4 regions of the Bradyrhizobium sp. RDM12 genome follow, and region 2 is predicted to be linked to each of the others. Evidence: predicted binding sites of a transcription regulator. Region 2 holds the regulator's gene; each other region holds the start of a gene.
What was found. The regulator PhoB, encoded in region 2, activates phosphate uptake and scavenging genes when phosphate is short. The targets are predictions, from matches to a motif close to TGTCATNNANCTGTCAT.

Region 1 (7,668 bases), 3.3 Mb from region 2:
ACGTTCGATGCCCGCCAGCACCCGCTCACCCGCCTTCTGACTGCGCACATAGATGTTGCAGTCGTCGGCGTAGCGCACGAAGCGATGGCCGCGCTTCTCCAGCTCCTTGTCCAGCACATCCAGCATCAGGTTCGACAACAGCGGCGAGAGCGGTCCACCTTGCGGCGTGCCCTCTTCCGTCGAACTGACCAATCCTCCCTCCAGCACACCCGCATTCAAGAAGCTGCGGATGAGCTTCAGGAGACGCTTGTCAGCAACCCGTTTGGCAATGAGCCCCATCAGGATGTCGTGGTTGACCCGGTCGAAGAACTTCTCCAGGTCGATGTCCACGACGACAGTGTGCCCGGACGCAATATACGCCTGCGCTCGTTCCACCGCCTGATGCGCCGAGCGGCCCGGCCGAAAGCCGAAGCTCGTCTCGGAGAACGTTCCGTCCCAATCCGCCTGCAGCACCTGCATCACCGCCTGCTGAATGAAGCGGTCGAGCACCGTCGGAATGCCGAGCGGCCGCAGGCCACCCGACGCCTTCGGTATCTCCGCCCGCCGCACCGGCTGCGGTTTGTAGGTGCCGTCAAGCAACTGGACGCGGATCGTGAGCCAGTGCTCCTTCAGATAGGCCGGCAGTTCGCCGACGGTCATCCCGTCAACGCCTGCCGCACCCTTATTGCGCTTCACTCGCGCCAACGCTGCCTTCAGGTTCTCACGCCCGACAACGTCTTCCATCGACGGTCCCGCGACCGCCGGGCGTTCGAGACAGGCTTCCGCCGGGCAGGCTTCAGGCTCTCGGGCGGCAGCGCTTCGGGCTTCACCCTCCGCCCCGGTGCCCAAGTTCAGCTCGACCTGATTCTTCTGCCGCATGGCTCGCACGAGATCGCCGCTCTACTGGCCTCTTCCACCGTTCAGGCCTTCGGCGGCGCGCCGCCGCCTACTATGCCCTCTGCTGACTTCTGCACTGCGGTCAGGCCGCCTTGCGGCGACCTCAGTCCCGTTGCCGGGACACCGTGCAGACCTCCCGAGGTAAGATCGACCGCCTTCGCCGCACGCCCGCCGGATCTACCACCCCGGCCCTTGATGACTATGGACTTCGCGATCAGTAGCTCGCTCGTCCGGTCGGGTAGGCCTCGTTATCCGGTGTTTGTTCATCGGGCCGCGGCTTTGCTCCACGCTGTCTTCAGACCCCACCTCGCGATGACGCCCTTGCGCTTTGCTAATCCTTCGCCGTCATCAGGCTGGATAGAGGACTTCCACCTCCAAGCTGTCGTTCATACTCGGCACACTACTGGATGCCCCGAGCCGGGGCATGACAGTGGAGGGAATGGCTACAGAGCGGACGGAACACCACCCTACCCCTTCTTCTTCACGTCCTTGACGTTCGTGAATTCGATGCCCTCGGCGCGTTCCCGGGTGTAGCCGAGATAAAACTCGTTCCGCGCGAGGTACACAGGATCGCCATCGACATCGTCGGCGATGCTGGAGGTGTTGGCGGCGACAAAGGTGTCGAGCTTCTTGCGATCGTCCGACGAGATCCAGCGCGCCAGCTGGAATTCGCTCACCTCGAACTCGACCGGCAGCGAATATTCCGCATCGAGCCGCGCCTTGAGCACATCGAGCTGCAGCGCGCCGACCACGCCGACCAGCGCTGGCGCGCCGTCGCGCGGACGGAATACCTGCACGACGCCCTCTTCCGACATCTGCTGAAGTGCTTCCTTGAGCTTCTTCGCCTTCATCGCGTCGGTGAGACGGACCCGCCGGACGATTTCAGGCGCGAAGCTCGGCACGCCAACGAAATTGAAATCCTCGCCCTCGGTCAGCGTGTCGCCGATGCGCAGCGTGCCGTGGTTGGGAATGCCGACGACGTCGCCGGCAAAGGCCTCGTCCGCGACCGAACGGTCCTGGGCAAAGAAGAATTGCGGGCTCGACAGCGGCATGCTCTTGCCGGTGCGCACCAGCTTCGCCTTCATGCCGCGGCTGAGCTTGCCCGAGCAGAGCCGCGCAAAGGCGATGCGGTCGCGATGGTTCGGATCCATGTTCGCCTGGATCTTGAACACGAAGGCGCTCATGCGCGGATCGGTCGCTTCGACCTTGCGCTGATCGCTGTCCTGCGCGCGCGGCTCGGGCGCGAACTTGCCGAGGCCTTCCAGCAGATCGCCGACGCCGAAATTGCGCAGCGCGCTGCCGAAATAGACCGGCGTCAGATGGCCCTCGCGGAACGCCTCCAGCTCGAACGGTTTCGAGGCCTCGGTGACCAGCTCGAGTTCGTCCTTCACCGCCGAGACGTCGAGATTGGCATTGAGCTTGGCGAGTTCCGCGATCTCGATCTGCTGCGCGGCGCCCGTTTTGGCACCTCCACCTTCGAGCAGGCGCACGCCGCCATTGGCGACGTCATAGGTGCCGAGGAAGTCGCGGCCGCGGCCGACCGGCCAGGTCATCGGCGTGGTATCGAGCGCCAGTGTCTTCTCGATCTCGTCGAGCAACTCGAAAACGTCGCGGCTCTCGCGATCCATTTTATTGATAAAGGTGATGATCGGGATATCTCGAAGACGACACACCTCGAACAGCTTTCGCGTCCGCGCCTCGATGCCCTTGGCTGCGTCGATCACCATCACGGCGGAATCGACCGCCGTGAGCGTGCGATAGGTGTCTTCCGAAAAGTCTTCGTGGCCCGGCGTGTCCAGGAGGTTGAAGACGAGACCTTCGAACTCGAAGGTCATGACCGAGGTCACGACCGAGATGCCGCGCTCGCGCTCGATCTTCATCCAGTCGGAGCGGGTGTTGCGCCGTTCGCCTTTGGCCTTGACCTGGCCGGCTAGATTGATGGCGCCGCCGAACAGCAGCAGCTTTTCGGTCAGCGTGGTCTTGCCGGCGTCCGGATGCGAAATGATCGCAAAGGTGCGCCGCCGCGACACTTCTGCGGCAAGCGGGGAACGGGCCGGCGATTCGGCTGGGATCGCGATGTCGGACATGGCGGGAGCGTTTGGCAGGGAAAATGGGCCTGATCAAGCCTCATTTGGTGATTGCGGAGCCCTTTGGCCAGCCCCATATCGGCTTCGATCAGACAGATCTTTGCGGAAGGACGACCTTCCCGCTCATCAGCCTATCAGCCTGCGGGGACGACCCTGCCTTGAATGGAGGGTCGTCATGGCCTGGAGCATCCTGTTCGTCGCCGGTCTTCTCGAGATCACCTGGGCCATCGGCCTGAAATATGCCGAGGGTTTTACCAGGCCGGTTGCTTCCGTCATCACGCTCGCGGCAATGGCCGGCAGCGTGATCCTGCTTGGGCTCGCCCTCAAGTCACTGCCCGTCGGAACCGCCTATGCGGTATGGACCGGCATCGGGGCGGTCGGCACCGCGACGCTGGGCATCATCTTGTTCGGCGAACCCGCCACCGCGCTTCGCCTCGCCAGCATCGGGCTGATCGTCGCCGGCATTGTCGGGCTGAAGCTCGTTACTTGAGAAAAATCCTGACGGCCCACCAGGTCAGCGCCGCGACGATCGCGGAGGCCGGCATCGTGATCACCCAGGCGTAGACGATCGAGCTCGCGACATTCCAGCGCACCGCCGAAAGGCGGCGCGCGGCGCCGACGCCAACGATGGCACCGGTAATGGTGTGGGTGGTTGAGACGGGAACTCCGAGGAAGGTCGCCATGAACAGAGTCGCAGCGCCCCCGGTCTCGGCGCAAAAGCCCTGCATCGGCGTCAGCTTGGTGATGCGCAACCCCATGGTGCGGACGATGCGCCAGCCGCCCATCAGCGTCCCCATCGCCATCGCCGCCTGGCACGACAGCACGACCCAGAACGGCACGTAGAATTCGCCGCCGAGCTGGCCTTGCGAATAAAGCAGCACGGCGATGATGCCCATGGTCTTCTGCGCGTCATTGCCGCCATGGCCGAGCGAATAGAGCGAGGCGGAGGCAAATTGCAGGATGCGAAAGGCCCGGTCCACGGCAAGGGTGTCGAGCGCACCGACGCCCACGAGACGATCGCGACCAGCACCATCGCCAGCAGGAAGCCGACGACCGGAGACAGCACGATGGCGATGACCGTCTTGGACAAGCCGCTCCAGACCGCCGCCGAGAGCCCGGCCTTGGCGACGCCTCCACCGAACAGGCCCCCGATCAATGCGTGGGACGAGGACGATGGAATGCCGAGTGCCCAGGTGACGATATTCCAGACGATGGCGCCGACCAGCGCCGCGAAGATCACCTGCGCGTCGACGATCGCGGGATCGATGATACCGGTGCCGATGGTCTGGGCGACGTGCAGGCCGAACACCATGAAGGCGACGAAATTGAAGAACGCGGCCCAGATCACCGCGAATTGCGGCCGCAGCACGCGGGTCGAGACGATGGTCGCGATCGAATTGGCGGCGTCGTGCAGACCGTTCAGGAAGTCGAACAGCAGCGCGACGGCAATCAGTCCGATCAGGACGGGAAGACCGAAGGCAGCATCCACGGCGCGGCCCTGCCCTAAACTTGCTCGATGACGATGCTGTTGATTTCGTTCGCGACGTCGTCGAAGCGATCGGCCACCTTCTCGAGGTGGTCGTAGATCTCGACGCCGACGATGAAGTCCATCGCGCTGCCGTTGCGGTGCTTGAGGAACAGCTCCTTCAGACCGATGTCGTGGAGATCGTCGACGCGGCCCTCGAGCTTGCCCAGTTCCTCGGTGATCGCCGTCAGCATCGCGACGTTCTGGCCGATCGCCTGCATCAGCGGTAGCGCACGCCCGACCAGATTGGCGCATTCGATCAGGAGCGCACCGATCTCGCGCATTGGCGGCTCGAAGCTGCGGACCTCGAACAGCATCACGGCCTTGGCGGTCTGCTGCATCTGGTCGATGGCATCGTCCATCGAGGTAATGAGGTTCTTGATGTCGCCGCGATCGAACGGCGTAATGAAGGTGCGGCGCACCGCCGTCAGCACCTCACGGGTGATGTTGTCGGCATCGTTCTCGAACTGGTTGACGCGCTGACAGTAGACCGGCGTCTCCTCCCCCCCATTCAGCATGCCCTGCAATGCGACGGAGCCCTGGATCACGGTCTGGGCATGGCGGTCGAACAGGTCGAAGAACCGTTCTTCCTTGGGCAGGAAAGCGCGAAACCATCGCATCATGGGGATAGTCTACCGGTTGGAAATGGCCCGGCCCGAACGGACCGTCGTAAAACCGTCATAGACCATTTTCGCTCCGCGCGCGTGTCATCTCGCGCACGCGGAGCCGGATCATCCACCGGATTCGCTCACCTTTGAAAGTGTCGAGATATCAACTATTTAGAGCGATCTCCGGAAGTAGTGGGCAACTTCACCAACGACGCCACGGCGGAAGGTGAGCACGCAGATCACGAAGATCGAGCCCTGGATCACCGTCACCCACTGGCCGAAGCCGGCCAGATATTGCTGCATGGCGATGATCGCGAAGGCGCCGACCACGGGACCGAAAACGGTGCCGAGACCGCCGACAAGCGTCATCAGCACGACTTCGCCCGACATCGACCAGTGCACATCGGTGAGCGAGGCGTTCTGCGCCACGAACACTTTCAGCGCGCCGGCAAAACCTGCCAGCGTCCCCGACAGGACAAACGCCAGGAACTTGTACTGGTCGGTGCGGTAGCCGAGCGAGATGGCCCGCGGCTCGTTTTCGCGGATCGACTTCAGAACCTCGCCGAACGGCGAGTTGATGATGCGATAGATCAACAGGAAGCCCGCGAGGAAGCCGACCAGCACGACGTAATAGAGCACGGTCGGCTTCGACAGATCGAGCACGCCGAACATGTGCCCCTGCGGAATGCCTTGAATGCCGTCCTCACCGTGGGTGAACGGCGCCTGGAGGTAGATGAAGTACAGCAGCTGCGACAACGCCAGCGTGATCATCGAGAAATAGATGCCCTGGCGGCGGATCGAGATGTAGCCGGTGATGAGCGACAGTCCGAACGCCGCAGCGATGCCGACCAGAATGCCGAGCTCCGGCGGCAGCGCCCACACCTTCAGCGCATGCGCGCTGCAATAGCCGGCCGTGCCCATGAACATCGCATGGCCGAACGACAGCAGGCCGCCATAGCCGATCAGAAGATTGAAGGCGCAGGCGAGCAGAGCGAAGCAGAGCGCCTGCATCACGAAGAACGGATAGATGCCGCTGAACGGCACCGAGGCCAGCAGCAGCGCCATCACCACGAATACGATCATCTCGTCACGCATCGCGCGCGGAGTTACCGGCAGCGTATCGTCCGTCAAGGCTGTCATATCAGGCTGCCCTTCCCGTCAATCCGGTTGGCTTCACCAAGAGCACCAGCACCATCAGCACGAACACGACGGTGTTGGAGGCCTCTGGATAGAAATATTTGGTCAGGCCCTCGATCACGCCGAGCGCGAAGCCGGTGATGATGGAGCCCATGATCGATCCCATGCCGCCGATCACTACGACCGCGAACACCACGATGATGAGGTCGGCGCCCATCAGCGGCCGGACCTGGTTGATCGGCGCCGAGAGCACGCCGGCGAGCGCGGCCAGGCCGACCCCGAGACCGTAGGTCAACGTGATCATGCGCGGCACGTTGATGCCGAAAGCACGCACCAGTGTCGGGTTTTCAGTGGCGGCGCGCAAGTAGGCGCCGAGCCGCGTCTTCTCGATCAGGAACCAGGTCGCAAGACACACCACCAGCGAGAAGATGACGACCCAGCCGCGATAGATCGGCAGGAACATGAAGCCGAGATTCATGCCGCCCTTGAGCTGATCCGGAATGGAGTAAGGCAGGCCCGACGAACCGAAATAGTTCTGGAACACGCCCTGGACGATCAGAGCGATGCCGAAGGTCAGCAGCAGGCCGTAGAGATGGTCGAGCCCGGCCAGGAATTTCAGCATGGTCCGTTCCAGGATCATGCCGAAGATGCCGACGATGATCGGCGCAAGCAGCAGCGCCCACCAGTAATTGATGCCGCCGAGGTTCAGCAGGAAATAGGCGACGAAGGCGCCCATCATGTAGAGCGCGCCATGGGCGAAATTGATGATGTTGAGCATGCCGAAGATGACGGCGAGCCCGAGACTGAGCAGCGCGTAAAACGAGCCGTTGATCAGTCCCACCAGTAGCTGTGCGTAGAGAGCTTGCATCGATCCAGCACCCAGTCCCTTCGGCGTTCCCAGTCCAGCGCCCGCCGGCTCGCCGCCGGCGGGCTGTCGGTCTTACTTCTTAAGCAGCGCGCACTTGCTCTCGGAGAGCGGCGTGAAGGCCTGGTCGCCCGGCACCGTGCCGACGAGCTTGTAGAAGTCCCACGGTCCCTTGGACTCGGAGGGCTTCTTCACCTCAAACAGATAGGCGTTGTGGATGGTGCGGCCGTTGGGCTGGATCTCACCCTTGCCGAACAGGTCGTCCTCCGTCGGTATCGACTTCATCTTCTCGACGACCTTGACGCCGTCATGAGGATTGCCGCCGAGCGCGTCCAGCGCCTTGAGATAGTGGCGCACGCCCGCATAGACACCCGCCTGCACCATGGTCGGCATCGCGCCGTTCTTCATCTTCTCCGAGAACCGCTTGGAGAAAGCCCGGGTCTGGTCGTTCATGTCCCAGTAGAAGGTCTCGGTGAAGTTCAGGCCCTGCGCCGTCTCCAGGCCGATCGCCTTGACGTCGGTGAGGAACAGCAATAGCGCGGCGAGCTTCTGGCCGCCCTTGACGATGCC
Region 2 (7,668 bases):
GTCATCGTGATCCCGGTGGTGCTTCGCACGACCGAGGACATGCTGCTCCTGGTGCCGAACGCGCTGCGCGAGGCGGCCTCTGCGCTTGGCCTGCCGCGCTCGCTGGTGATCAAGCGGATCGCCTATCGTGCTGCCCGCTCGGGTCTCATCACCGGCGTGCTGCTCGCCACCGCCCGCGTTGCCGGCGAAACCGCGCCGCTGCTGTTCACCGCGCTGTCGAACCAGTTCTTCAGCCTCGGCTTGAACAAGACGATGGCGAACCTGCCAGTCACCATCAACAATTTCGTCCAGAGCCCCTACGCCTATTGGAAGCAGCTCGCCTGGAGCGGCGCACTGCTCATTACCCTGACCGTTCTTGCCCTGAATATTGGCGCGCGCATTCTTGGCGCCGAGAGGACCGCGAAATGACCGATCTTTCCGTATCGATGAGCGCGGCCGGCGGCCTGCCCCAGGCGCCGATGCTGCCCGAAGCACCGGCCAAGGTGACGGTGCGCAACCTCAACTTCTATTATGGCGAGCATCACGCGCTGAAGAACATCAATCTGGCGCTCGGCACCAACCGCGTCACGGCCTTCATCGGCCCGTCCGGCTGCGGCAAGTCGACCCTGCTGCGTATCTTCAACAGGATGTACGACCTCTATCCGGGCCAGCGCGTCACCGGTCAGCTGATGCTCGACCAGACCAACATCCTCGACCCCAGGCTCGACCTCAATCTGCTGCGCGCCCGCGTCGGCATGGTGTTCCAGAAGCCGACGCCGTTCCCGATGACGATCTATGAGAACATCGCCTTCGGCATCCGTCTCTATGAGAAGATCTCGAAATCCGAGATGGACGACCGCGTCGAGAAGGCGCTGCGCGGCGGCGCGCTGTGGAACGAGGTCAAGGACAAGCTCAACGCCTCCGGCCTGTCGCTCTCCGGCGGCCAGCAGCAGCGCCTCTGCATCGCCCGCACGGTTGCGGTACGGCCCGAGGTGATCCTGTTCGACGAGCCCTGCTCGGCACTCGACCCGATCTCGACCGCCAAGGTCGAGGAGCTGATCCAGGAGCTGTCCGAAAGCTATACGATCGCGATCGTGACCCACAACATGCAGCAAGCGGCCCGCGTTTCCGACAAGACCGCCTTCATGTATCTCGGCGAGCTGATCGAGTTCGACGACACCAGCAAGATCTTCACGTCGCCGACCGACCGGCGCACGCAGGATTACATCACCGGCCGGTTCGGCTGAGGAGACGGCACATGGGTTCCGAACATACCGCAAAGGCCTTCGACACCGACCTCCAGGAGCTCACGCGCCTGGTCGCCGAGATGGGCGGCATCGCCGAGCGCATGATCGTCGATTCTGTCGACGCGCTGATCCGACGCGACGTCGCGCTCGGCCAGCGCGTCGTCACCATCGATGCCGAGCTCGACACGCTGCAGAGGAAGATCGAGGAGCGCGCCGTGCTCACGATCGCGCGCCGCCAGCCGATGGCGGTCGATCTGCGCGAGATCGTCGGCGCCATGCGCGTTGCAACCGATCTCGAGCGTATCGGCGACCTCGCCAAGAACATGGGCAAGCGCGTGGCCGCGCTGGAGACGGATTTCCATCCGCTCAAGCTGTTCCGCGGCCTCGAGCACATGACCGATCTCGTGCAGCAGCAGGTCAAGTCGGTGCTGGACGCCTATGCCGCGCACGATCTGCCGGCGGCGATGGCCGTGTGGAAGGGCGACGAGGAAGTCGACGCCATCTGCACCTCGTTGTTCCGCGAGCTCCTCACCTACATGATGGAGGATCCGCGCAACATCTCGTTCTGCATCCATCTGATGTTCTGCGCGAAGAACATCGAGCGGATCGGCGACCACGCCACCAACATCGCCGAGACCGTGTTCTACATGATCGAGGGCCAGGCGATCACCGACAAGCGGCCGAAGGGCGATATGACGACTTTCGCCACCACGGTCCCGAACGCCTGATTACGCAAGGAGCGACGAGCGATGGGCGCACGCATTATGGTGGTTGAGGACGAGGAAGCTCTGACCGAGCTGCTCCGCTACAACCTCGAAGGCGACGGCTATGACGTCGAGACGGTGATGCGCGGCGACGACGCCGACACCCGTCTCAAGGAGCACATCCCCGATCTGATCGTGCTCGACTGGATGCTGCCGGGGCTATCAGGCATCGAGCTGTGCCGGCGGTTGCGCGCGCGGTCCGACACCAAGCAGCTGCCGATCATCATGCTCACCGCGCGTGGCGAGGAGAGCGAGCGGGTCCGGGGCCTTGCGACCGGCGCCGACGATTACATCGTCAAGCCGTTCTCGGTGCCTGAGCTCCTGGCGCGCGTCAAAGGTCTGCTCCGGCGCGCAAGTCCGGAGCGGCTCGCCACCGTGCTGGCATTCGGCGACATCGAGCTCGACCGCGACAAGCGCCGCGTGGCGCGCTCGGGCCGGCCGATCGACCTCGGTCCGACCGAGTATCGCCTGCTGGAGTTCTTCCTGGAGCATCCCGGCCGCGTATTCTCGCGCGAGCAGCTGCTCGACAGCGTCTGGGGTCGCGACATCTACATCGATGAGCGTACCGTCGACGTGCATATCGGCCGCCTGCGCAAGTTGCTCAATCTCGGTCGCGAGCAGGACCCGATCCGTACCGTGCGCGGCGCGGGCTATGCGCTCGACGACCGGTTCGCGAAGGCCGAGCAGGCGTAAGCCACAGCTGCGTCAACAATTGTAACTGTCGTCCCGGCGACAACGGAGTTTGTTGAGCCGTCATTGCGACGGCTCCTAAATTTGACTGAGACAATACTTACCGCGGCGGCTTCGCCGGCGCCCGCCGGCGATCCGCTGCCGGCTGATACGCGACCCGCGAGTGCTGGGCGCAATAGGGCAGGCCGGAGAGCGCCTTGCCGCCGCAGAAGAAGAAGTCCGCGCTCGAGGGATCGCCGACCGGCCAGTGGCAGGTCGCCTCGTTCAATTCGAGCAGCGACAGCCGCTGGCTCATCGGTACCACGTTGTCGTAGGTGACCGGTTCAGCCTCGACTTCGACCTCGAAGGCCTGCGCCAGCGCGGTATTGCCGCGCGCGATCGGCCTGCTCGCCCGCATCATGTGCTGCGCTGGACGCGCCTTGCGCGGCCGCGGAGCTGCCGAAGACGGGCTCTTGGCGCGGCCCGACAGGCCGAGCCGGTGAACCTTGCCGATCACGGCGTTGCGGGTGACATTCCCAAGCTCAGCGGCGATCTGGCTGGCCGAAAGTCCGGCCTCCCAGAGCTTTTTCAGCTGTTCGACGCGATCGTCGGACCAGGTCAAAACCGTCATTGCACCCTTTCCTTCGCCGCGCGCCCGCCATACTGGGACCGCACAACGAATGCCTAAGCCTCGAAAAACCCGTGCCGCCAGAATCCCTTAAGGCTCGCCGGGCGCAATGAGACGCCCGAACGTTTACGCCGGTACATGAGGACTTTTGGGATCAGAACCGCTGCACGAGATGTCGTATCTGACAAGCCAGACGCTACAATATGGCGTGACTCACGCGCAAGAGTCCGCCGACTCGCTTCCACATGTTCCGTGGCCAAAATCCCGCAAATTCGGCACCGCAAGACTACGGAATCAGGATTTCGTGGGGCTTTCCGGTCGGCATTGACACCAATGGTGCCAAGCATAAGATAGTGACGCGTGCCGCCCTTAAAAGGCGGCACGTTTCGTTTTCCGGACCAATGATGCGCTGCGCAACGCACGTTCAGGCCGTCCGAAACATCCAAAGAGACCATCATGGCTAACAGCGCAGCGCCGCACTTGCTCCCCGTTTTCGCCAGGACCGACATCGGTTTTGAGCGCGGTGAAGGCGTCTGGTTGATCGCAACCAATGGCGATCGCTATCTCGACTTCACCTCGGGCGTGGCGGTGAATGCGCTCGGCCATGCCCATCCCGCGCTGGTCAAGGCGCTGCAGGAGCAGGCCACAAAGCTCTGGCACATGTCGAACCTGTTTCAGAGCCCGGACGGCGAGAAGCTCGCCGCGCGTCTCTGCAACGAGAGTTTTGCGGACTTCGTGTTCTTCTGCAATTCCGGCGCCGAAGCGCTGGAGGGTCTGATCAAGCTGGTCCGCCATCATCACTTCTCCAATGGACATCCGGAGCGCTACCGCATCATCACCTTCGAGGGCGCCTTCCACGGCCGCACGCTGGCGACGCTGGCTGCGACCGGCTCGGCAAAATATCTCGAAGGTTTCGGTCCGCCGATGGACGGCTTCGACCAGGTCCCGCATGGCGACATCGAGGCGGTGAAGAAAGCGATCGGTCCGCAGACCGCCGGCATCCTGATCGAGCCGATCCAGGGCGAGGGCGGTGTGCGTTCGGCGGCGCCTTCTTTCCTGAGAGCGTTGCGCCAGCTCTGCGACGAGAAGGGCCTGCTGCTCGCCTTCGACGAGGTGCAGACCGGCATGGGCCGCACCGGCGATCTCTTCGCTCATCGCCGCACCGGCGTCACGCCCGACGTGATGTCGCTGGCCAAGGCGCTCGGCGGCGGCTTTCCGATCGGCGCGGTGCTGGCGACCGCGGATGCGGCCTCCGGCATGGGGCCCGGCTCGCACGGCTCGACCTTCGGCGGCAATCCGCTGGCGATCTCGGCCGCGAACGCCGTGCTCGACGTCATGCTCAAGCCCGGCTTCTTCGACCACGTGCAGAAGATGTCGCTGCTGCTCAAGCAAAAGCTCGCCTCGGTGATCGACCGTCACCCCGATGTCGTCAGCGAAGTCCGCGGCGAGGGGCTCCTGATCGGCATCAAGGCCGTGGTGCCCTCCGGCGATCTGGTCGCAGCGCTGCGCAATGAAAAACTGCTCACTGTCGGCGCCGGCGACAATGTCGTGCGCTTCCTGCCGCCCTTGATCGTCGCCGAAGCCGAGATCGAGGACAGCGTCGGACGGCTCGAACGCGCCTGCACTGCGCTGTCCGGCAACAAGCGGGCGGCAAGCTGATGAGCAAGACGCCAAAGCACTTCCTCGACATCAACGAGCTGCCGCTGTCGGAGCTCAAGAGCATGCTCGCCGCCTCCTCCGCCATGAAGGCGAAGCAGAAGGCGCATCAGCCGGTCAAGCCGCTCGAAGGCAAGACGCTGGCGATGATCTTCGAGCGTCCGTCGACCCGCACGCGCGTGTCGTTCGATGTCGCCATGCGCCAGCTCGGCGGCGAGCCCATCATGCTCACCGGCGCCGAGATGCAGCTCGGCCGCGGCGAGACCATTGCCGACACCGCGCGCGTGCTGTCGCGCTATGTCGACGCCATCATGATCCGCATCCTCAATCACGAGGCGCTGCTGGAGCTCGCGGCGAATGCGACCGTGCCCGTGATCAACGGCCTGACGCGGCGCTCGCATCCGTGCCAGGTCATGGCCGATCTCCTGACTTACGAAGAGCATCGCGGCCCGATCGAAGGTCGCACCGTGGCCTGGACCGGCGACGACAATAACGTGCTGGCGTCGTGGGCCCATGCCGCCGAGCGCTTCAAGTTCAACCTCAATGTCGCAACCCCGCCGGAGCTTGCCCCGAAGAAGGTGATGCGCGACTTCATCAAGGCCACGGGCGCGCCGATCGTGCTCGGCACCGATCCCGAGGCCGCCGTGAAGGGCGCCGATTGTGTCGTCACCGACACCTGGGTGTCGATGGGCGACAAGGAAGGCGAGCACCGTCACAATGTGCTCAAGCCCTACCAGGTCAATTCCAAGCTGATGTCGCTCGCCAAGCCCGACGCGCTGTTCATGCACTGCCTGCCCGCCCATCGCGGCGAGGAGGTCACGGATGAGGTGATCGACGGCCCGCAATCGGTCGTGTTCGACGAGGCCGAAAACCGCCTGCATGCGCAGAAGGGCATTTTGGCCTGGTGCTTTGACGCGGTGAAGTAGTCTGATCTGTAGCCCGGATGGGACTACGCAGCCGTCGTCCGACAGCGACGGAACGTGGCGTGCCTCTTTCATTTTGCTTCGACAGACCCCAGATAATGCGCCATGGTTTCCCAATCCCCTGACATGAAAACCGGGCTCGAAGGCCCGGTTCGCGCGCCATCCGCGGTTCCGATCGACGACGCCGTGCTGCCCTACGAGGTCGACGCGCTCGACGTGCGCGGGCGTCTGGTGCGGCTTGGCCCCGCGCTCGACGAGATCCTGACCAAGCACGATTATCCGGCACCTGTCGGCAAGCTGCTCGGCGAGGCCATCGTGCTGACGACGCTGCTCGGCTCGGCGCTGAAATTCGAGGGCCGCTTCATCCTCCAGGCCCAGACCGACGGGCCGGTGTCATTTCTGGTGGTGGACTATCAGGCACCGGATCGCCTGCGCGCCTATGCGCGCTTTGACGCCGAGCGCCTCGGTGACGCCAAGGACTCCGGCGCGCTGCTCGGCCACGGCCATCTCGCCATGACCATCGACCAGGGGCCCGATATGAGCCGCTACCAGGGTCTGGTCGCGCTCGACGGAGGCAGCCTGGAAGACGCCGCTCACGAATATTTCCTGCGCTCCGAGCAGATCCCGACGCGCGTGCGCCTCGCGGTCGGCGAGGAGTGGCGGTCCGGCGACGGCGGCAGGCATCGCTGGCGCGCCGGCGGCATGCTGATGCAGTTTTTGCCGAAGGCGCCGGAGCGCGCGCGGCAGGCGGATCTCCATCCCGGCGATGCGCCTGAGGGTGCCGAGGTGCACGCCGTCGCCGAGGACGATGCCTGGGTCGAGGCGCGCTCGCTGATCGAAACCGTCGAGGATGTCGAGCTGATCGACCCCGATCTCTCAGGCGAGCGGCTGTTGTACCGCCTCTTCCACGAACGCGGCGTGCGTGTGTTCAATCCGCTTGTCTTGAAAGCGCAATGCTCCTGCTCGCGCGACGCGGTCGCCGCGATGTTGAAGAGCTTCTCGCCGGATGACCGCTCGGCGATGGTCAAGGACGACAAGGTCGTCGTGACCTGCGAGTTCTGCAGCTCGGTCTACCAGTTCACGCCGGATGAGGCGGGCGTGGAGGACGCGTAAGCGGCTACCCTTCGTCATTGCGAGCTATCGTAGGGTGGGCAAAGCGAAGCGTGCCCACCATCTTGCGTGTCGTGACCGGAATGGTGGGCACGGCGCTTCGCGCCTTTGCCCACCCTACAGCACCGTCACACCCGCCTCCTAATTCAACACCCGCTTGTTGTCCGGACTGTCGAGCGAAAACGTCGGCACGTCGATCTCGAAGCGTTCGCCGCTTTCGCTGACCATCTGGTAGCGTCCGGTCATAAAGCCGGAGGCGGTCGAGAGCGGCACGCCGGATGTGTATTCGAAGCGCTCGCCGGGGGCGAGCGTCGGCTGCTCGCCGACCACGCCTTCGCCCTTGGTCTCCTGCTGCCGGCCGGTGGCGTCGGTGACGATCCAATGCCGCGTCTTGAGCTGCACGGTCTCGTCGCCGGAATTGGTGATGATGATGGTGTAGGACCAGAAATAGCGCGAGCGCTCGGCCGACGACTGCTCCGGAACAAAGTTCGGCTCGACGGTCACTTCGATCTGGCGGGTCACGGCGCGGTACATGATTGCCATCATAACGAAATCCGCGCCGGGAACCAAACGCCGCAGGCGGCTTTCGCGACATCGTCCCGCCAGAATTGACAGGGAAGTACACCCCCAGGGAATACACCCCGATGTGATCCGGCCGCTTTGCGAGGCGGCGCCTGGACCGGTACACTCCT
Region 3 (7,668 bases), 290 kb from region 2:
CTTCATCATCGACATCTCGACCGGCTGGCTGCGCGGCCGCCTGTTCGGCAAGGAGGCGCGGACGTGACGGGACCGCAGCAGGTCGATACCGCGGAGATCCGCGCGCGCTATCCTGATGTATTCGAGCGGCCGGCCGCAGCGCGGCTCGCTACGCCGGCCATGATTGTCGCAGTGATCGCCGTTTTTATCTATGGCCTAGTCGATCTCGATTTCTCGCCGTCGCGGCTCTTCAACGGCCTCAGCCAACTTGGCTGGATCAGCATGATGATGATCCCGCCAGATCCCGGCGCGTCGCTGCCGCTCTATCTGAAGGCGATGGGCGAAACACTGTCGATCGCGCTGCTCGGCACCACGCTGGCCGCGCTGTTCGCGCTTCCGGTCAGCCTGCTGGCCGCACGCAACGTCGTGCCGTCGATCATCCTGCGCTTTCCCGTGCGCCGCTTTCTCGATTCGATCCGCGGCGTCGATACGCTGATCTGGGCGCTGGTATGGATCAACGTCGTCGGGCTCGGGCCGTTTGCCGGCGTGCTGGCCATCGCCGTATCGGATTTCGGTGCCTTCGGAAAGCTGTTCTCGGAGGCGATCGAAGGTGCCGACCAGAAGCAGGTCGAGGGCATCCGTGCCTCCGGCGGCAGCGCGCTGCACGAGATCCGTTTCGGCCTGTTGCCGCAGGTGCTGCCCGTGATCGCGGGCCAGGTGCTCTATTTCATCGAATCCAACACGCGCTCGGCCACCATCATCGGCATCGTCGGCGCCGGTGGTATCGGCCTCCAGCTCGCCGAGCAGATCCGCGTGCTGGAATGGCAGAAGGTGTCGTTCCTGATCCTCATGATCCTGGTCGCGGTCGCCGCGATTGATTTCGTCTCGGGCAAGCTGCGGTTTGCAATTATTGGAAGGCGAGCCGTCGCCTGATTACAGCTGCAGTAGGGTGGGCAAAGCGTAGCTGCCCACCACTTCTGTTTGATATCGGGGAGAGATGGTGGGCACGGCGCAAGTGCGCCTTTGCCCACCCTACGAGTCCGGATTCGCGGAGACAGGATCACCCTCTACGACTCCACCAAAAACTCCACCCGCTCCGCCGCGAACCGCGAGTGCTTGGTCACCAGCGGCTTGCCGTCGAGATCGAGGTCGGTGGCATCGACCACCAGGATGGGCCGCCCCAACGGCAGATCGAGCCGCGCGGCGTCGGTGGCGTCGACGATACCGGCGGTAATCCGGGTGGCGCCGCGGCGATAATCGCGGATCCCGTAATGCTCGAGCATCTTCGTCATCGAGCGCGTCGCGCCGAACACGTCACCTGCACCGGGAAACAATTGCGCTGAGAGCCAAGTCGTGGAGACGCAGATCGGTGTGCGGTCGGCGAGCCGGATGGCTTCGATCCGGACCAGCGGTGCGCCGGTCTTCAATCCCAGTTCGCGCGCGAGCTCGCGGGTCGCGACATCGTTCGACGCCTCGATCATCCGGCCATGCGGCTCGCGATCATCGGCACCGACGATCTCGGAGAAGCGCGTGCGCGAGCGCAGCGGATAAGCGAGCTTCTGCGCTTCGACATAGGTTCCACTGCCGCGCTCGGCGCGCACGATGCCGCGCTCGGCAAGCGCTGCCAGCGCGCGCCGCACGGTGTGGCGATTGACGCGGTAGGTTTCGGCGATCTCCATCTCGCCCGGCAATTTGTCGCCTGCGGCAAAACGGCCGTCGGCGATGCCCCGCTCGATGCCGTCGGCAACGAGGCGCCATAGCGCGACGCCCGAAGAGGAGGTGTCCTGCATGCTCATGTCGGTGGCCAGCCTAGCTCGAAAATCACACGTCTGTCACGAAACAGTCATGGCGCTTCTGTATCAAGTTGTCTAGTATCATAGACAACTTGGATGCGACAAGTTCTGTCGAAGAGATCGGTGGATTCGGTGACCCAGCACAACACCCGGCAAGCCCAGCGCCAGGCCGCCATGGCCGTGCTGGCGCACGCGGAGGCGGGCGAGATCGCCGCCCGTCTCCGCAGGATCCCCTTGCCTGGCCATCAGGATTTGCGCGCGCCGGAGAACGGTCTGGTGATGCTGCGCGGCCGGGTCGGCGGCGACGGCGCGCCGTTCAATCTCGGCGAAGCGACGGTGTCACGCGCCGCGGTGCGGCTTGCGAGCGGCGAGGTCGGCTTCGGCTATACGCTCGGCCGCGACGGTGAGAAGGCGCGGCTGATCGCTCTGTGCGATGCGCTGGTGCAGTCGCGCGATTATGGCGCGGCGGTGCAGCGCGACGTTATCACGCCGTTGCGCGAGCAGCTTATGGTCAGGCGCAAGCAGGCGGCGGAAGAGACCGCTGCGACGAAGGTTGATTTCTACACCATGTTGCGCGGTGAGGGGTGAGATCATGACCACGATTGCGGAACTGCCGCCCGGTTTCGTCGACAAGGTGTTGTCGGCGCAATCGACGTTTCGCTCTGTGATGGATGCGATGGCGCGGCCGGGCTCGGTCCAGCGCATCGTCGCGATAGCGGGAACGCCTGCTACGATGACGCGCGGCACCGCCGCGATCGCGCTGACGCTGTTTGACCACGACACGCCGCTCTGGCTCGACGCGCGGATGTCGGAAAGCTCCGACGTGCTGAAATGGCTCAAGTTCCACACCGGCGCGCCGGTGGTGCGGGATTCCTCGATTGCGGCCTTTGCGCTGATCAGTGATGGCGGGGGGCTGCCTTCGCTCGAGCGTTTTGGGCTCGGCAGCAACGAATATCCGGATCGTTCGACCACGCTGATCATTCAGGTCGACAGCCTGGACGCAGGCCGCAGCTTCGAACTGCGCGGCCCCGGCATCGACGGTGTCGCAACGCTCAAGGCTTCGATCAAGCCGTTCGACCTGTTTGAACGCCTGCGTTTCAACGAGACGCTGTTTCCGCGCGGCATCGACGTGATTCTGGTCGCCGATGATGCCGTGGTGGCGATCCCGCGCACCACGCGTATCATGAGTGAGGGAGCCTGACGGATGTATGTCGCAGTCAAAGGCGGCGAACGCGCCATCGAGAACGCCCATCGCCTGCTCGCCAATGCGCGGCGCGGCGACCAAAGCGTTGCGGAAGTCTCGCTCGACCAGATCTCGGAACAGCTTGGGCTGGCCGTCGACCGCGTCATGAGCGAAGGTTCGCTCTATGACCGCGAGCTCGCAGCGCTGGCGATCAAGCAGGCGCGCGGCGACCTGATCGAGGCGATCTTCCTCGTTCGCGCCTTCCGCGCCACCCTGCAGCGTTTCGGCGCGAGTGAGCCGGTCGACACCGGCGCCATGCGGGTGCAGAGGCGGGTGTCCTCGACCTTCAAGGACATTCCCGGCGGCCAGATCCTCGGGCCCACCTTCGACTACACCCATCGCCTGCTCGATCCCTCGCTGGCAGAAGGCTTTGTGCCGGCGGCGCCGGCTGTAGCCGAAGCCTCGACAGCGCCGACGCCGCGCGTGACCGACATTCTGGGGCGCGAAGGGCTGATCGAGCCCTCGCCGCAGGCCGAAGACGGCGCCAGCGTCGGCGATCTCACCCGCGAGCCGCTGAACTTTCCTGCGGACCGCGATTTGCGCCTGCAGAATCTCGCGCGCGGCGACGAAGGTTTTCTGCTGGCTATGGGCTACTCCACCCAGCGCGGCTACGGTCGCAACCATCCCTTCGCCGGCGAGATCCGGTTCGGCGAGGTCGAGGTCGAGTTCGCTGCAGAGGACGTCGGCTTTGCCGTGCCGCTGGGCTCGATCGAGCTGACCGAGTGCCAGATGGTCAACCAGTTCAAGGGCTGGGCAACGGAAGCGCCGTGCTTCACTCGCGGCTATGGCCTCGCCTTCGGCCAGAGCGAGCGCAAGACCATGTCGATGGCGCTGGTCGACCGCGCGCTGCGCGCCCGCGAGCTCGGCGAAGAGGTCGGAGCCCCGGCGCAAGATGAAGAATTCGTGTTGTCGCATTCGGACAACGTCCAGGCGACCGGCTTCGTCGAGCATCTGAAGCTGCCGCATTATGTCGACTTCCAGTCCGAGCTCGGCCTGCTGCGCAAGCTGCGCAAGGAATTTGCCGAGGCGAATGCGCATGATGCCATGAAGGAGGCCGCGGAATGAAGGCGCCTGCCTACAATTTCGCCTATCTCGACGAGCAGACCAAGCGGATGATCCGCCGCGCGATCCTGAAGGCGATCGCGATCCCCGGCTATCAGGTGCCGTTCGCCAGCCGCGAGATGCCGATGCCCTATGGCTGGGGCACGGGCGGTGTGCAGGTGACCGCCGCGATCCTTGGGCCGCAGGATGTGCTGAAGGTGATTGACCAGGGCTCGGACGACACCACCAACGCGATCTCGATCCGCAAATTCTTCGCCAAAACGGCCGGTGTCGCCACGACGACCTCGACGGACGAGGCGACAGTGATCCAGACCCGCCACCGTATCCCGGAGACGTCGCTGCACGAAAACCAGGTGCTGGTCTATCAGGTGCCGATTCCGGAGCCGCTGCGCTTCCTCGAGCCGCGCGAGACCGAGACGCGCCGCATGCATGCGCTCGCTGAATATGGCCTGATGCATGTGAAGCTCTACGAGGACATCGCTCGCTTCGGCCATATCGCGACGGCCTACGCCTATCCGGTCAAGGTGAACGCGCGCTATGTGATGGATCCGTCGCCGACACCGAAGTTCGACAATCCCAAGATGGACAATTGCCCGGCGCTGCAATTGTTCGGCGCCGGCCGCGAGAAGCGCATCTATGCGATCCCGCCTTATACCCAGGTGGTGTCGCTCGACTTCGAGGACCACCCGTTCGAGCCCTACCGGTTCAACGCGCCTTGCGCGTTGTGCGGCGCTGAAAACTCCTACCTCGACGAGATCGTCACCGACGACAAGGGCAGCCGCATGTTCGTCTGCTCCGACACCGACTATTGCGAGGGCCGTCAGGCCGCCGGCAATCACGGCAGCCTGAGCGCTGCGCCATACAAGGAGAAGGCGCAGGAGGCCTCCAATGGCTGACCAGGATCTGCTCGAAACCGATCAGCCGCTGCTGGTCGCGGACTCCCTCAGCAAATCCTACGGCCGCATCGCCGCGTGCCGCGAGGTATCGTTCTCGCTCTATCCCGGCGAGGTGCTGGCGATCGTCGGCGAATCCGGCTCCGGCAAGTCGACGCTGCTGCAACTGCTGTCGGGCCAGCTCGCGGCCAGTGGTGGGCAGGTGTCCTATCGGATGCGCGACGGCGTCACCCGCGATCTCGCCGCGCTTGGCGAAGCCGAGCGGCGCCTGCTATTCCGCACCGATTGGGGTTTTGTGCACCAGGATCCGGCGCAGGGTCTGCGCATGGCCGTTTCGGCCGGGGCCAATGTCGGCGAGCGGCTGATGGCGGCGGGCTGGAACCACTACGGCCGGATTCGCGAGACCGCCTCCGACTGGCTGGCGCGGGTCGAGATCGACGCTGCGCGTATCGATGATGCGCCGCGCACGTATTCCGGCGGCATGCGCCAGCGCCTCCAGATCGCGCGCAACCTCGTCACCGGGCCGCGGCTGGTGTTCATGGACGAGCCGACCGGCGGCCTTGACGTCTCCGTGCAGGCCCGCCTGCTCGATCTCCTGCGCAATCTCGTCGCCGAATTGCATCTCGCCGTCGTCATCGTCACCCACGATCTCGCGGTCGCGCGCCTTCTGTCGCATCGCGTGATGGTGATGAAGGGCGGCCGCGTCATCGAAACCGGGCTGACCGACCAGGTGCTGGACGATCCGCGCGAGCCCTACACCCAGCTTCTCGTCTCCTCGATTCTGCCGCCATAAGCCTTCCAACGTGAGCCCTCCGATGACCGCCATGATCGACATTGCCGGCGCCAACAAGACCTTCACGATGCACCTGCAAGGCGGCATCGAATTGCCTGTCGTGCGCGGCGTGACCTTCCACGTCGATCCCGGCGAGTGCGTCGTGCTGTCAGGGCCATCAGGTGCCGGAAAATCCTCGATCCTGAAGATGATCTTCGGCAATTACCGTTGCGACTCCGGCCGGATCGGCATCCGCCATCGTGGCGCGCTGATCGATCTGGCCACAGCCGAGCCGCGGCAGGTCCTCAACGTCCGCCGCACCACCATCGGCTATGTCAGCCAGTTTCTGCGGGCAGTGCCCCGCGTTGCAACCATCGACGTGGTCGCCGAGCCGCTGATCGTCAACGGCATGACGCGCGCTGATGCGCAAGCGCGCGCCGGCGAACTCCTGCATCGCCTCAACATCCCCGAGCGGCTCTGGCAGCTTCCGCCCGCGACCTTCTCCGGCGGCGAGCAGCAGCGCGTCAACATCGCCCGCGGCTTCATCTCGGAGCTGCCGATCCTGCTGCTGGACGAGCCGACCGCCTCGCTCGATGCCGCCAACCGGGCCGTCGTCGTCGCGCTGGTCGCCGAGAAGAAGCGTCAGGGCGTCGCCATGGTCGCGATTGTGCATGACGACGAAATCCGCCATTTGATTGCCGACCGCATCGTCGACGTCACCAGCTTTGCCGCCGCGGCTTGAAGGAAGAGGGACATGAACGCCAAGCCGAAGGACATCCTGATCGCCAACGCCAGAATCGTGCTGGCTGACCGGGTGATCGAACAGGGCTGGCTTGCTCTCGCGGGCGGACGCATTGCCGAGATCGGCGAGGGCAGGGCGCCCATTGGCGCCGAGGATGCCGGCGGCGATCTCGTCATGCCTGGCCTGATCGAGCTCCACACCGACCATCTCGAAGCGCATTACGTGCCGCGCCCAAAAGTGTTCTGGAATCCTGTCGCGGCCGTGATTTCCTATGACGGCCAGCTCGCCACGTCGGGCATCACCACCGTTTTCGACTCGCTCCGGGTCTGGCGCGAGGACGGCGCCGAGGAGGTCGATGGTCGCGCCGGCGTGCTCGCCGCCGCGATCACGACCGCGCGTGACTCGAGCCTGCTGCGCGCCGACCACTTCCTGCATCTGCGCTGTGAAATCCCGATGCCGAGCGTGGTCGAGGAAGCCAGGAGCTGATCGGCCGTCCCGACGTCAAGCTGATGTCGCTGATGGACCACACGCCCGGCCAGCGCCAGTTCCGCGACGAGGTCAAACTGCGCGACTATTACCGCGGCAAGGGCGGCGGCAAGACCGATGCCGAGCTCGACGAGTTGTTCGCGAAGCGCTTCGAGTATCAGAAGACCTATGCCGCGACCAACATGCGCGAGATCGTCGCGCTGGCACATAAGTACAACATCCCGCTCGCGAGCCATGACGACACCACCGAGGAGAACGTCGCGGATGCCGTGCGTGACGGCGTCGCGGTGGCGGAGTTTCCGACCACGATCGAGGCCGCGCGCGGCCTGCATCAGGCTGGTATCGACATCCTGATGGGAGCGCCCAACGTCGTGCGCGGCGGCTCGCATTCGGGCAACATCGCCGCGGTGGATCTCGCCCGCGAAGGGCTGCTCGACATCCTGTCGTCGGACTACATTCCCTCCAGCCTGCTGATGGGCGCGCTGCAACTGCCCGAGCATGCGCGGTCGATCAGCCTGCCGGCGGCCATTTGCACCGTGACGAAGGCGCCCGCCGATGCCGTCGGCCTCACCGATCGCGGCGAGATCGCAATCGGCAAGCGCGCCGATCTGATCCGCGTCCATGTCGCGGGCAGCGTTCCCGTGGTTCGCAGCGTCTGGCGCGAAGGAAATCGCGTCGCATGAACGAGACCGCGAGCA
Region 4 (7,668 bases), 3.4 Mb from region 2:
TGGCTCTGGCAGATCTTCGATCCCGCCACGATCGGGGCATTCTTCACCCAGTTCCGCAATGAGATGGCTGAGCCGACCTTCTGGATTGCGGTCGGCAAGATCATCTGGATCAACATCCTTTTGTCCGGCGACAACGCGCTTGTGATTGCGCTTGCCTGCCGCGGCCTGAAGCCGCGGCATCGGCTGTGGGGCATGGTGCTCGGCGCGGGCGCCGCGGTTCTGCTGCGGATCATCTTCACCGGGATCGTCGCGAGCCTGATGGGGTTGCCGTACCTCAAGCTGGTCGGCGGCCTCGCGCTGATCGTGATCGCGGCAAAGCTGCTCGTGCCCGAAAACGAGGACGAGGAGGGCGTCGAGTCGGCCTCGCATCTGTGGCAGGCGGTGCAGATCGTCGTTATCGCCGACATCGTCATGAGCCTCGACAATGTCATCGCGGTTGCCGCGGCCGCCAACGGCAGCGTGCCGCTGCTGGTGCTCGGCCTTGCCATCAGCGTGCCCCTGATCGTCGCCGGTGCGGCGCTGATCATGGCGCTGCTATCGAAGCTGCCGATCCTGGTCTGGGCCGGTGCGGCGCTGCTCGGCTGGATCGCGGGTGAGGTGATCGCAACCGATCCCGGTATCGCGCCGAATCTGCACACGCTGTCCGAAGGTCCGTTCGGCGCTTCGCTGGACAAGATGCTCGGCAGCCTGCACATCCCGCCGCAATTTGCCCATGGCGGCGGTGGCGCCGAATATCTCTGCGCCGCGCTCGGTGTCGTGGTCGTGCTGGTCGTCGGCTCGATCTGGCGCCGGCGGAGCCTCAGTCAAGCCGCGCTCGAGCACGCAAAAGCGTCAGCTGAATAAGCGCTACCGCCGTACGATCGAGCCGGACCGTCCGATCAGGCGGGCGAGCTGCTTGAAGCGGCTGCCGACGCGGTCGGCGACGAGATCGCCGAGCCTGTGCTCGAACACCAGCATCAGATTGCGCCCCTGGCTGCGGAAATGCGTGGCGGGCAGCACGCCAGGACGCGCCGCCGAGATCAGATGCGCAACGCGGAACGCGGCGCCAAGGAGGCGGGCGCGCTCGAGCTGCGCCGGTGTCAGCAGTTCCTGCATCATTAGCGGCGGCTGGTTTTCCTCGCTGAGACCCGCATAGCGATAGAACACCGACAGGCCGACAAAGGCGCGCTCAATGTGCGTGATTGCTCCGAAATTGCCGTTGACGACGAGGCTCAGCGTTTGCTCGCCGCGATGGTCGGGATGCACGCGCCAGCCGATGTCGGAGAGCAGGCAGGCGGCGTGGCGAAGCCGGCGGTCCTCCTCGGTCTCGCGCAGCTTGACAACGCGCGCGAGGCGGTCGGTCCAGGCGATCAGCTCGCGCGCATGCTTGGCCGAGCGTGACAGCAGCTGGTTCAACTCTTCCGCCGCGCAGATCAGCCCGTCCTTGTTGCGCTCGCTCTCCGAGAGCTTCTCGTGCAGCAGACCTTCGCGCACGCCGAAGGTCGAAAACACGATTGTCTTGGGCTTCGCCACCCGGATGATATGCTCGAGCACCAGCGCGGCATAGGTGAGGAGAGGACGCCGCGCGTCTGCGACGACCTCGATGTCGGCGAGCATGTTGGCGGCTGCAAGACGACGCAGACGACGCGAAAAGTCGAGCGCTTCGGCTGCCGAAATCGAATAGCCGTGCATCACCTGGAGCGGGTACCCGCTCTGGATGATGTGGATGCGCGCCAGCGCGCGCCAGGTGCCGCCGACCGCATAGAAGCTGCGGCCGCTGCCGGCCTTGAGTTGCGGGACCTCGTCGATCGCCTCGCGGACGATCCGGTCGGCGCGCTTCAGCGATTTGTGGGCGAGGTCCTGCAGCGCGAGGCCGCCGAGCGGCAGCGTCACGCCGCTGCGCACGCTGTTCCCGCGCACGTCGATCAGTTCGAGCGAGCCGCCGCCGAGATCGCCGACGATGCCGTCGGGGCGGTGAATGCCCGAGATCACGCCGAGCGCCGACAGCTTCGCTTCGCGCGGTCCCGACAGGATCTCGATCTTCACGGCGCAGATGCGCTCGGCTTTGGCGATGAAGTCGGGGCCGTTAGAAGCATCACGGCAAGCCGCGGTCGCGATCGCAAACACGCGGCCGACCTGCATCACGCGGCACAACGCGCGGAAGCGCTTGAGCGAGGTCAGCGCCTTGTCGACGGCATCCGGCGCGAGCAGACCCGTGCTCTGCACCTCACGCCCGAGGCCGCACAGCGTCTTCTCGTTGAAGATCGGAATCAGGCTGCGTGTCAGTCCCTCGTAGACGACGAGACGAACCGAGTTGGAGCCGATGTCGATGACCGCGACGCTAGCGCCACGCTTGCGCGGCCGTTTCACCGCAGAAATCTCCGGTCAGGACTGATGGCGTTCGTTCCGGCGCGTGAGACGGCGCGGCGAGGATTCCTTGAGCGACTTTCCACGGCCAGACAGACTCGGATTTGTCATGAAGTAGTTGTGCACGTTGAAAGGCTCCTCGCCCTTCGCGGCCTTCATACGCGTTGAGGACCCGTCCGGCAACAATTGCCAGCTCTGCTCATTGTCCTTCAGGTTCGCGACCATGATCTGTTCGAGAACCTGCTGATGCACCGTGGGATTTTGCAACGGACACAGCACCTCGACGCGGCGGTCGAGATTGCGCGGCATCATATCGGCCGACGAGATATACACAGCCGCTTTCGCGCTCGGCAGGCCCTGACCCATGCCGAAGCAGTAGATTCGGCCGTGTTCCAGGAAGCGTCCGATGATCGACTTGACGCGGATGTTCTCCGACAGGCCGGGAATGCCGGGGCGCAGGCAGCAGATGCCGCGGACCACGAGCTCGACCTGCACGCCCGCCTGCGATGCCTCGTAGAGCGCGTCGATGATATCGGGGTCGACCAGCGCATTCATCTTCATCCAGACCGCGCCGGGCTTGCCGTGACGCGCGTGCTCGGTCTCGCCCTGGATGTGCTCGATGATGCGCTTGCGCAGGGTCAGCGGCGACACCGCCATCTTTTCCAGATCGCTTGGCGCGGCGTAGCCCGTGATGAAGTTGAACACGCGCGCGGCGTCGCGGCCGATGGTCGGTTCCGAGGTGAAGTAGGAGAGGTCCGTGTAAATACGCGCGGTGACGGGGTGATAATTGCCGGTGCCGGTATGGACGTAAGTGGTGAGGCTGCCGCCTTCGCGGCGTACCACCATCGAAAGCTTCGCGTGCGTCTTCAATTCGAGAAAGCCGTAGACGACCTGCACACCGGCGCGTTCGAGGTCGCGCGCCCAGCGGATGTTGGCCTCTTCGTCGAAGCGCGCCTTCAGCTCGATCAGCGCGGTGACGGACTTGCCGGCTTCGGCCGCTTCGGCCAGCGTGCGCACGATGGGCGAATTGTTCGAGGTGCGATAAAGCGTCTGTTTGATCGCGACGACGTCAGGGTCGCGCGCGGCCTGCTGCAGGAACTGCACCACCACGTCGAACGATTCGTAGGGGTGGTGGACGACGAGGTCCTTCTGGCGAATGGCGGCAAAAATGTCGCCGCCATGCTCGCGCACGCGCTCGGGATGCCGAGGCACGTAGGGAGTGAATTCGAGGTCGGGCCGGTCGAGCCGGGTGAGCTGCGAGAGCTCGTTCATGGCGAGCACGCCATCGACGAGGAACACTTCGTCGTCGGCGGCCGACAGGGCGTGCTGTACGAAGCTGCGCAGCTGCTCCGGCATCTTGGCGTCGATCTCGAGCCGGATCACCGACCCGCGGCGGCGGCGCTTCAGCGCGGTCTCGAACAGGCGGACGAGGTCTTCGGCCTCTTCCTCGATTTCGAGCTCGGAGTCGCGGATGATGCGGAAGGCGCCCTGGCCGTGGAGATTGTAGCCGGGAAACAGGCGGTTGATGAAAAGACCGGTCACCTGCTCCAGCGAGATCAGGCGCACCACCTTGCCGTCGGTCGGCAGGCGGATGAAGCGATCGATCTTGCCTGGCATACGGATCAGCGCGTTCATCTGCTTGCCGTCGATGGCACGCGTGAGCTGGAGCGCAATGGTGAAGCCGAGGCTCGGGATGAACGGGAAGGGGTGCGCCGGATCGATCGCCAATGGCGTCAGCAGCGGGAACACGTTGTTGAGGAAATAGTCCTCAAGCCAGGTCCGCTCCGCCTTGGTGACCTCCTTGCCCTCGAGCAGCACGATGCCGACGTCGGCGAGCGTGCCGCGCAACGCGGCCCAGATCGCCTGCTGGTCGGATGCGAGCTGCGAGACGGTGCGGTTGATCAGCGCGAGCTGCTCGGACGGAGTCAGGCCATCGGGGGCGCGCTCGGCGATGCCCTCGCGCACCTGCGCTTTGATGCCGGCGACACGGACCATGAAGAATTCGTCGAGGTTATTTGCGGAAATCGACAGGAATCGTACCCGCTCCAGCACGGGGTGGCTGGGATTGACCGATTCCTCCAGGACGCGCCGGTTGAAGTGCAGCCAGGAGAGCTCGCGATTGATGAATCGCTCGGGGCTCGAGGCGATCGCCGGCAGACCCTCGGTTTCCGCGACTTTTTCTTTTGTTTCAACAGTTTGCGCGGAATCCATGAGAAATCGATCCATCCAGTTTGCCCCAGTCCGCGATTTATGCGCAAAACCGGCCGGAGCATGTGTTAGCGCGATGACGTTTCGATGACATTGATGTTCCGCCGCCTCGCCCCGTCAAGCGGGCGCAAAGGGACCAAAGAGGGCTTGGCGGTCAGGCATCGCGCAGCAGTTCGGCGGCGAGCGCCCGGGTGACGGGGCGGCCGAGCCGCAGCGCCTCACCATCGAGCAATTCCACGGCCCGCCGGGCGGCGGCCGACGACCGCTCCAGCCGGGTTGCGAGGTAGCTCACCACGCTTTCATCCACGGAGAGCTGGCGGTCGGCGCAGAACTTGATGATCAGGCCGCGGAACAGCTGGTCATCAGGCGGCGCCAGCGAAATCACCGGAATCGTCCGAAGCCGCGACTTGAGGTCGCGGAGATCGACCTCGATCGCCGCCGGCGCCTCGCGTCCGGTGAACAGCACATAGGCACCGTCCTCGCGGGCAAGATTCATCAGATGGAACAGGGCGCGCTCGTCAAAGCTCCGCGCCTTGAGATCCTCGACCACCAGCGCGCCGGTCGCGAGCGCGCCGGGGACGCTGGCCGCGGTCAGCGCATTGGCCGCGGTCGAGCGGGCGCCGGCCTCCTCGGCCCAGATCGCCGCGAGATGGCTCTTGCCGCTTCCTTCGGGGCCGGCGAGCCACATGATCCGGTTCGGCCATTCCGGCCAACCGTCGATCAGAGCGAGGCCGGCGGCATTGGCAGGGCCCTCGAGAAAATTGTCCCGACTGAGGCTCTCGGCGTGCGGAAGCGAAAACGCCAATTGTCGGGGATGAACGCGGCCTGCCACGCTTGCTTTACTCCGTGCCGGCGCGCCGGCTGTGTTTGAAGAGGATAGACTTATTCGATCGGGAGTTGGCCTTTTGCGGGGCCGCCTCCCGGTTCATTTGGCCTCGATCATGCTACTTGGCCTCAATGGTGCTCATGTGCCGCAGCCACTCGACGAGATAGAGCGACACGGAGGACAGCGTGAACACCGTAACGAGGCCCATCAGGATCATATCATAGGGCCCCAGCTTGAAGCCGAAGGCGAGCGAGGCCAGCACCAGTGCAGCATAGGCCACCTGGGCCGTGGTGTTGAGCTTGGAGACCATCGACGGCTTCATCTCGACGGGCTTGTCGAACAGCCAGGACACGATCACAGCCGCGACGATCATGATGTCGCGCGACACCACCAGGATCACGATCCAGCGCGGAATGTCGCCCCAGATGCCGAGCGCGAGATAGATCGACACCAGCAGCGCCTTGTCGGCCAAGGGGTCGAGCAGGGCGCCGAGTTCGCTCGCCATGTTGAAACGCTTGGCCAGAAAGCCGTCGACGGCGTCGCTGATGCCGGCGACCAGGAAGACGCCGAAGGCCACCTCCATTTGGCTCGACACGATGGCCCAGACGATGATCGGGACCAGCATGATGCGGCCCAAGGTAATGATGTTCGGAATACTCACGCGGCGCTTCCCGGCACCCGGCCTGACCTCGAATCCGGCCCGTTTGAAGGCTGAACCGGTTGATATCTACATAGTATAGGGCGGGGCGCCACGCTTGCCATTGCACGTCCCCGGAATTCGACGTAACCAGCCGCAAACCCACTGGAAATCGGGCATGACCGACCGCAAAAACGGCCTCACTTACGCCGATTCAGGCGTCGATATCGACGCGGGCAACCGCCTGGTCGACCTGATCAAGCCGATGGTGCGCGCCACCGCACGGCCCGGGGCGGACGCCGAGATCGGCGGATTCGGCGGCCTGTTCGACCTCAAGGCGGCCGGCTTCAAGGACCCCGTCCTGGTCGCGGCCACCGACGGCGTCGGTACCAAGGTCAAGATCGCGATCGAGACCGGCCTGCATGGCGGGATCGGTATCGACCTCGTGGCCATGAGCGTCAACGACCTCGTGGTGCAGGGCGCCGAGCCGCTGTTCTTCCTCGACTATTTCGCCTGCGGCAAGCTCGATCCGGAGGCGACCGCCTCGATCGTCGCCGGCGTCGCCGAAGGCTGCCGCGAGTCCGGCTGCGCCCTGATCGGCGGCGAGACCGCTGAAATGCCCGGCCTCTACAAGGACGGCGACTATGATCTCGGTGGCTTTGCCGTCGGCGCCGCCGAGCGGGGCACGCTGCTGCCGCGCAAGGACATTGCCGCGGGCGATGCCGTGATCGGCCTGGCTTCGTCGGGCGTGCACTCCAACGGCTTCTCGCTGGTGCGCAAGATCGTGGAACAATCCGGCCTCGGCTTCGAGGCGCAGGCGCCGTTCGCGCCGGTGATGACGCTTGGCGGCGCGCTGCTGACGCCGACGCGGCTCTACGTCAAATCCTGCCTGCGTGCGATCCGCGAAACGGCTGCGGTGAAGGGCCTCGCCCACATCACCGGTGGCGGCTTCACTGACAACATTCCGCGCGTGCTGCCGAACCATCTCGGCGTCGGCATCGACCTTGCGCGCCTGCCGGTGCTGCCGGTGTTCAAATGGCTTGCGGCGCAAGCCGGCATCGCCGAGCTCGAAATGCTCAGGACCTTCAACTGCGGCATCGGCATGATCGCGATCGTCGAGCCTGAGAAGGTCGACGAGGTCGTGCGGGTCTTCACCGATGCCGGCGAGACCGTTGCGCAGCTCGGTACCGTGATCCCGGCCGAGGGCGAGCACCGCGTCGTCTATAACGGCCATCTCGACCTGGCGCTGTGATGAAGCGCCGCGTCGCCATCCTGATTTCCGGCCGCGGCTCCAACATGTCCGCGCTGATCAAGGCAGCAAGCGTGGCGGATTTTCCGGCGGAAATCTCGCTCGTCATCTCGAACAAGGCCGACGCGCTTGGCCTTGAACGGGCCAGAGCGGCCGGCGTGAAAACGCAGATGATCGAGAGCAGGCCGTTCGGCAAGGACCGCGCCGGCTTCGAGGCGGTGCTGCAGGCAGCGCTCGACGAGCACGGGATCGAGCTGATTTGCCTCGGCGGCTTCATGCGCCTGTTCACCGCCGAATTCGCCAAGGCCTGGTACGGGCGGATGCTCAACATCCATCCCTCGCTGCTGCCGTCTTTCCCCGGCCTCGACCCGCATGGGCAGGCCTTGCGCGCCGGCGTCAAAC

Region 1: ACTGJ9_RS27660 (DUF47 domain-containing protein) is a predicted target of PhoB. The motif match lies at 5,154-5,170, and genes of this name have one in related genera.
Region 3: phnF (phosphonate metabolism transcriptional regulator PhnF) is a predicted target of PhoB. The motif match lies at 1,810-1,826, and genes of this name have one in related genera.
Region 4: ACTGJ9_RS27315 (RNA degradosome polyphosphate kinase) is a predicted target of PhoB. The motif match lies at 4,631-4,647, and genes of this name have one in related genera.

The regions. Positions count from the first base shown of each region.
Region 1 covers NZ_CM133064.1:5,619,299-5,626,966, forward strand. Annotated here, with positions in the region: gene ltrA (group II intron reverse transcriptase/maturase) at 1-858, opposite strand, end outside; gene ACTGJ9_RS27645 (peptide chain release factor 3) at 1,344-2,963, opposite strand; gene sugE (quaternary ammonium compound efflux SMR transporter SugE) at 3,139-3,453, shown strand; partial or broken gene ACTGJ9_RS27655 (inorganic phosphate transporter) at 3,446-4,452, opposite strand; gene ACTGJ9_RS27660 (DUF47 domain-containing protein) at 4,467-5,111, opposite strand; gene ACTGJ9_RS27665 (branched-chain amino acid ABC transporter permease) at 5,268-6,236, opposite strand; gene ACTGJ9_RS27670 (branched-chain amino acid ABC transporter permease) at 6,238-7,101, opposite strand; gene ACTGJ9_RS27675 (ABC transporter substrate-binding protein) at 7,174-7,668, opposite strand, start outside.
Region 2 covers NZ_CM133064.1:743,694-751,361, reverse strand. Annotated here, with positions in the region: gene pstA (phosphate ABC transporter permease PstA) at 1-408, shown strand, start outside; gene pstB (phosphate ABC transporter ATP-binding protein PstB) at 405-1,226, shown strand; gene phoU (phosphate signaling complex protein PhoU) at 1,238-1,954, shown strand; gene phoB (phosphate regulon transcriptional regulator PhoB) at 1,976-2,683, shown strand; gene ACTGJ9_RS03600 (GcrA family cell cycle regulator) at 2,781-3,290, opposite strand; gene ACTGJ9_RS03595 (acetylornithine transaminase) at 3,744-4,946, shown strand; gene argF (ornithine carbamoyltransferase) at 4,946-5,869, shown strand; gene ACTGJ9_RS03585 (Hsp33 family molecular chaperone) at 5,972-6,979, shown strand; gene apaG (Co2+/Mg2+ efflux protein ApaG) at 7,118-7,510, opposite strand.
Region 3 covers NZ_CM133064.1:448,960-456,627, reverse strand. Annotated here, with positions in the region: gene phnE (phosphonate ABC transporter, permease protein PhnE) at 1-67, shown strand, start outside; gene phnE (phosphonate ABC transporter, permease protein PhnE) at 64-912, shown strand; gene phnF (phosphonate metabolism transcriptional regulator PhnF) at 1,047-1,775, opposite strand; gene phnG (phosphonate C-P lyase system protein PhnG) at 1,896-2,360, shown strand; gene phnH (phosphonate C-P lyase system protein PhnH) at 2,365-2,973, shown strand; gene ACTGJ9_RS02220 (carbon-phosphorus lyase complex subunit PhnI) at 2,977-4,080, shown strand; gene ACTGJ9_RS02215 (alpha-D-ribose 1-methylphosphonate 5-phosphate C-P-lyase PhnJ) at 4,077-4,973, shown strand; gene phnK (phosphonate C-P lyase system protein PhnK) at 4,966-5,763, shown strand; gene phnL (phosphonate C-P lyase system protein PhnL) at 5,786-6,484, shown strand; partial or broken gene ACTGJ9_RS02200 (alpha-D-ribose 1-methylphosphonate 5-triphosphate diphosphatase) at 6,497-7,653, shown strand; gene phnN (phosphonate metabolism protein/1,5-bisphosphokinase (PRPP-forming) PhnN) at 7,650-7,668, shown strand, end outside.
Region 4 covers NZ_CM133064.1:5,547,804-5,555,471, reverse strand. Annotated here, with positions in the region: gene ACTGJ9_RS27325 (TerC family protein) at 1-843, shown strand, start outside; gene ppx (exopolyphosphatase) at 847-2,349, opposite strand; gene ACTGJ9_RS27315 (RNA degradosome polyphosphate kinase) at 2,365-4,557, opposite strand; gene ACTGJ9_RS27310 (chromosomal replication initiator DnaA) at 4,709-5,386, opposite strand; gene ACTGJ9_RS27305 (CDP-alcohol phosphatidyltransferase family protein) at 5,499-6,041, opposite strand; gene purM (phosphoribosylformylglycinamidine cyclo-ligase) at 6,196-7,269, shown strand; gene purN (phosphoribosylglycinamide formyltransferase) at 7,269-7,668, shown strand, end outside.